2 regions of the Enterococcus bulliens genome follow, and region 1 is predicted to be linked to the other one. Evidence: riboswitches for the same ligand, from Rfam matches in the RefSeq annotation. Region 1 holds a riboswitch; the other holds the start of a gene.
What was found. Region 1 has a riboswitch for thiamine pyrophosphate ahead of thiT (energy-coupled thiamine transporter ThiT). Riboswitches for the same ligand answer to the same signal wherever they lie in the genome.
Positions count from the first base shown of each region.

Region 2: it holds a riboswitch for thiamine pyrophosphate, as region 1 does, so the genes downstream of both, ACWOEC_RS06465 (TenA family protein) here and thiT (energy-coupled thiamine transporter ThiT) in region 1, are expected to answer to the same signal.

Region 1 covers NZ_JBSMXK010000016.1:26,097-29,237, forward strand. The annotation lists gene ACWOEC_RS08840 (polyprenyl synthetase family protein) at 1-787, shown strand, start outside; gene thiT (energy-coupled thiamine transporter ThiT) at 848-1,363, opposite strand; TPP riboswitch at 1,444-1,546, opposite strand; gene ACWOEC_RS08850 (serine hydrolase) at 1,598-2,647, opposite strand; gene ACWOEC_RS08855 (DNA-3-methyladenine glycosylase I) at 2,644-3,141, opposite strand, start outside.
Region 2 covers NZ_JBSMXK010000010.1:4,228-7,368, reverse strand. The annotation lists gene ACWOEC_RS06475 (RNA-guided endonuclease TnpB family protein) at 1-64, shown strand, start outside; gene ytpR (YtpR family tRNA-binding protein) at 294-905, shown strand; TPP riboswitch at 950-1,047, shown strand; TPP riboswitch at 1,111-1,207, shown strand; gene ACWOEC_RS06465 (TenA family protein) at 1,228-1,863, shown strand; gene thiM (hydroxyethylthiazole kinase) at 1,860-2,609, shown strand; gene thiD (bifunctional hydroxymethylpyrimidine kinase/phosphomethylpyrimidine kinase) at 2,602-3,141, shown strand, end outside.

The sequences.
Region 1 (3,141 bases):
AGACAAAGACCGCTTAGCAAAAATTGCGGCATCAATTGAATTACTTCACATGGCAACATTGATCCATGATGATATTATCGATGATTCTCCACTACGTCGTGGTGTGATCACTGTACAATCGCACTATGGTAAAGACGTAGCTGTCTATACTGGGGATTTACTATTTACTTTATTTTTTGAGTTACTGATCGATACGATGAACGGCTCACCATTTATGCAAACCAACGCTCAAGCAATGAAACAATTGCTACTAGGTGAACTTGATCAAATGAACAACCGCTTTAAAGAAAATGAAACGATCGAAGATTATGTTCAAAGCGTCGATGGTAAAACGGCGGAATTATTTTGGTTAGCTTGCTTAGAAGGGGCTCATTTTGGGCAAACTTCACAAGAAATCGAAAAATTAGCTGGTGAGATCGGCCGCAATATCGGGATCGCATTCCAAGTTTATGATGATATCTTAGACTACACGGCTGATGAAGAAGTCTTACAAAAACCGGTTTTAGAAGATTTAGCGCAAGGTGTCTACACTGTGCCGCTACTGTTAGCAAAATCAGAGCACGCAGAAGCATTTAAACCTTTGTTAGACAAAAAGGAACAACTGACACCAGAAGATGCCAAACAAGTAGCCAAACTTGTTCATCACTATGATGGTGTAGAAAAAGCCAAAGCCTTTGCTAGAGATTATACTGAGCGAGCATTAAACGGTATTCAACAATTACCACAAGGTCCTGCTCGTGACCAAATCGAAAAACTAACCCGACAATTACTTGAACGTAATTATTAATTGTCCATTATCTTTACCTTTGTGAAAAAATGAACCGAGAGCGATCGCTCTCGGTTCATTTTATTTTGGCTGAAAAATATGACTAATCTTTAATAAAATCAATACGGCAATCATCGTAACCAGTGCTGTTGCTAGTCCACTGGCACCATTCATTACAAGTGAGAAGAGCCACGGCTTCATTCCCCAAAGAGCATAAGCTCCCCAAAAGATCCAACCCGCGATAAAATGAAAAATGTAACGTACAAATGTGCCTAAAAACACACCTTGAATTGCGGCGATCGTTACTTGATGACGGTTATCTCGTGTTAAGCCATTTTGCAGTTTAACTGCATATATCCCGGCTAATCCCAGACAAGCATCTGCTATTGGGTATTCTAGTACGACTTGAACCGGTGTTAAGAAATAAGCTATCCCTGTTACAAAATGCAATAATCCCCAAACAAGTCCTGCCGCCATTCCTGCTTTGACTCCACGTCTCAAAGCAAATACGATCAGTGGGATCTGACCTAAAGATATTGAAAAACTACTGCCGATATTTAGTGGAATAAAAGACAACACGATTCCCAGTGCTGCCATGATCGTTCCTTCCACCCATATCCGATTTTTTTGTTGCAAAAAAAGTCCTCCTTTGTCTGAATCCACAAAGGAGGACACATTTATGTCACTCTCACAATCCCTACGTTCGCATGATCGAAACAGGTTCAGAGGGTTTAGAGCACTGCTCATTCTCAGCCCAGATGGACTCCCCTTTGTGAATCATTCAATTTTTTTGTTCCTAGATAGCATAACATAATGATAAAAAAGCGCAAGTTATTTTGAATTCAACACGTTATTACTTGCTGCGGCCAGACTTGCTAATAAGTTTTCACCCGATTCCATTGTATCGTTATCCGCAGATAGGATCGCCACCAAATACGGTGTATCATTACTTGGGACTTGTCCGATACTATTGACGATCCACGTTTCACTACCATCTTCTTTTTCATCATTTAACCAGCCATTTTTTAAGGCAACATTCTCAGAAAGTGTGCCGATCCCAAAACGTTGCTCATCAGAAACATTTCGCATCAACTCTTGGATCTGAGCTTGTTCGTCTTTTGTTAAATAATCAGAAGTCTCAAAAACAGTCCGTAACAACTTGATTTGATCACTTGCTGTCGTTTGAGTCAATCCCCAACTCTCTTCATCGACTTTCGTATCGTTCATATTCAAGGTATCAAACATAGCTTGTAACGCAGTTAAACCACCTGCTTTTTCATCTAATAAATAGGTTGTATCCTCGTTGTCGCTATCTTCGATCATTGAACGTAAAGGCTCTAAGTCATCTTCATCAAGGGTCTCCCCATTTTCACGGATCGTATGCAATAAAAGGGTCGCGACAGCTACTTTGACGATACTTGCGGTATAAAAATGCTCGTTACTATTTTGATCAGTAATCAATTGACCATCTGCCCAAATCGCGATACTTACTGGATTTTTTTGTTCGGTTAAAATTGGTTGCCAAGCATTTTTCAAACGCGTCTCTAGCGTGTCCGTCGTTTTTGCCAATTCGTTTTCTTGCTTAGTATCAGTCGCTTTTTTCGTCGTTTGAAATAAACGATGAACCGCTACGACTTTAGGAATATGTAGTTGGCTAACGACTAGTGTCGCACTCAACCAAAAACACATCGTCAATACTAAATAGAGCGACAAACGGTTACGAAAATGATATTTTTTAGCGAGCACTGTTTGAACGACTAAAAGCACTAGCGCTAAAATCAATAAAAAACTAATAAACCAATAGGAGATCATCAGATATACTACTAAAAGACCGATGATACTAATCCCAGTCCATTTTAAATACTTGTTAATACAGGTCATACCTCTCTAAATGCACACTGTTTTTCATGATCATTGACCATTCCTACAGCTTGCATGAACGAGTAGCTCGTTGTGGGTCCAACAAATTTAAAGCCTCGTTTTTTTAATTCCTTACTCAAAAAAAGCGCCGTCTCTTTAGGGTCGGGCATATAGACCGTAAATGTTGCAAAATAAGTCGCCAAATCACCAAATGTTACTTGTAATTCTTGTGCGGCTTGTGCGTTTGCAATTACGGCTTCGATTTTTTTACGGTGACGTATGATCCCTTGATTTTCCATCAGTTCATCGACTTTTTCAGGGGTGAGTTGTGCGATTTCTGGAATCGACCAGTTCGCAAATGCTGCGGTAAAATTAGCCCGTTTTTTTAGGATCGTTGACCAACTTAGGCCAGACTGCATCAATTCAAGAGTCAGTGCTTCAAACAATGCTTCATCTGTTTGATGGACTTTTCCCCATTCTGTATCATGGTAAGCTTGTTCGATTGGATCCTCTTT
Region 2 (3,141 bases), on a different contig from region 1:
TGAAACACATCATGATAGAGATATCAATGCGAGTATCAACATCTTAAACAAAGCGTTTGCCTAACGTTAAAGGCACTGGTATGGGACATCCTGCAATCAACAATGTAGTATGCCATGGTTAATAGGAGACACCGCTGTTGTTTAGAAAGTTAAATATCAAGTATGCTCTGTTCCCAAAAGCTCTGTTGCTTTAGCAATGAGTAGTTCACATTAAAAAATTAGCATCAAACGAGAATTCAAAGTAAAAGTTTGGTAAGATATGAAACGAAGAATAGATTTTAGGAGGAACGAAAATGATTTTTGCATACAATAAAGAACATGTCAGCGATACATTATTAACGATTTTAGAAGACGATAAGGGCATGGAACAACAAACAGAACGTAAAGGTGATATCGCAAAATTAACAACCGAAGATGGACGAATCATCGGCTGGAATTTCTTTAACATTTCAGAAAAATTAACGATCGATGAGCGTGGTCAAGTCTATTTAACAGACGATCAAGTGACTGTCTTAAATACTTGGTTACAAGAAGAAGGATTCACAGAACAATTAACACCTGATCACGAACCGAAATTTGTCGTGGGATTTGTAAAAGAATGCGTACCTCATGAAGATAGTGATCATTTATCGATTACTAAAATTGAGATCGATAACAACAAGGAATTACAAATCGTTTGTGGTGCACCCAACATTCGTCAAGGATTAAAAGTCGTTGTCGCTAAACCAGGTGCGATGATGCCTGATGGCCTATTGATCTGGCCTGGTGAATTACGTGGTGTTGAAAGCTTTGGGATGGTATGTTCTGCTAAAGAATTACACCTAAAAGACGCACCGAAAAAACGTGGAATCTTAGAGTTACCACAAGATGCTGTTGTAGGTGAAGCATTCCCAGTCGGTCAATAGCGACTTGTGTTTTTAGAGTGACTATAGTAAGGTAGACATTAGTAAAATCATTGCGGGGGGACTTTTATAGTTGAGAAGGTTAAAACCTGACCCTTAGAACCTGACAGTTAACACTGACGTAGGGAGCAGAAGTTTGGATCACTCACCTTATTTGAGTAAACTTTGCGCTCTCCATTTATTGATGGAGAGCTTTTTTTTCGCAATTTTTTTATTACGGGGGGACTATTTAGTTGAGAAGGTTAAAACCTGACCCTTAGAACCTGGCAGTTAAGACTGGCGTAGGGAGTAATTGCTTGCGTCTTCCAAATCAAGGAGGAAAAACATGTTTTATTCATTGGCAGTATCAGATGCCCAAACACCTTACCAGATGTGTTTGACACATCCATTTGTCACACAAGTAAAGGAATCGACTTTACAAAAAGTTAGCTTTGCATATTATTTACGGCAAGATCAAGAGTACCTCAAGCATTACGTTATTTGTTTACAAAAATGGCAACGATCATTACCCAAAAAATATCATGGCTTTATCGATGATATGATCTTAGAAGTGAAAGAAAAAGAAGAAATATTCCAAAGACGTGCGTTAAGTGAACTCCCCCAAGTAGACTACGTTTCGGATTCGATTACGACACGCTATATCGAGCATTTATACGCTAGTTTAGCTACTAACAATCATGCGTATATCTATGCGTCGTTATTAGCCTGTCCATTTATTTATCAACAGCTTGCACAAGACGTTAGATTAGATACGATTCAAGAACCTTTGTATCGTGAATGGTTTTCGTTATATCAGACGACAGAAGCTAAACAAATCCAACAGCTACAAGAAGCACGATTGGCAGACTTTTGTCAGCTCGAGCAATGTACGCTTGAAAGTTGTGTCCCATATTTTACGCAAAGTATGATCGATGAAGTATTATTCTTTGCGATGCCGTTACATCAGGAGGTGACCGTATGAGTCTTCAAGCAATTTTTGCTGCCACCCCCTTGATCCACTGTTTAACCAATCAAGTCGTTATGACGCAAACTGCCAATGCCTTACTCGCAGTAAATGCCTCACCGATCATGACCGATGAACCATTAGAAGTGCCTGAGATCACGAGCTTGGCACAAGGCGTATTGATCAATATCGGGACGATGACAGCTCAAACAAGAATAGCGATGAAACTTGCCGTCAAAACGGCCAATCAAAAGCTAATCCCAGTCGTATTAGATCCAGTTGGTATCGGTGCTAGTTCATTTCGTTTTACTTTTGTCGAAGACCTATTGAGAAATACTCAAATCAGTGTACTACGATGCAATCAAGGCGAACTTGCGACGATTGCGCGTGAACCTTGGCTGACAAAGGGTGTCGATAGTGGTCAAGGAGAATTTGATTGTGAAGTGATTGCAAAACGAGTAGCTAGGCAGTATGGGTGCATTGTAGTCGTAACGGGAGCTAGTGACTTGGTGACCGATGGCGATATAGTCCAATTGATCAAAGGCGGGAATACACTTATCACACGGATTACGGGAACAGGTTGTTTGCTGAGTGCTTTACTAGCTGCTGGAATTGCAAGTATTGATAAAAAAGAAGCATTAAGCACGTGTGCAACGATTTGTGAAGAGTACAAAGCGATTGTGACTTCAATCAAAAACTTAGGCAGTGGAATGATCCAGATCATCAATGGTCTAGCGATTCGTGCGGAGGTGGAACATGATTAAATGTGCTTGTACGATAGCTGGGTCTGATAGTGGTGGTGGTGCAGGGATTCAAGCGGATCTCAAAACGTTTCAAGAAGCAGGCGTATATGGCACGTCGGTCCTCACGGCTGTAACCGCGCAAAATACATTAGGTGTCGAACAAATTGAAGCTTCAAGTCCTGCGATTATTGCAGCGCAGTTAGATGCGATCCAAACAGACTTTTTGATCAAAGCTTATAAAATAGGGATGTTGTTTGATGAAACAATCATTGAACTTGTAGCCAGTAAGCTAGAAGCCAAAGAAGTACCGATCGTAGTGGATCCTGTGATGGTCGCTAAAGGTGGAGCAAGTTTATTACAATTAGAAGCAATCGAAGCTTTAAAAACGAAGCTCTTACCACTTGCAACGATTTGTACTCCGAATTTGCCAGAAGCTGAGATCATTACTGGAATCCAGATTACTGATGATCGGAGTCTACAACAAGCAGCAGAAAAAATACTCCAGTTAGGTGTCGAAACAGTCGTCATGAAAGGCGGGCATGCAATCGGAAAA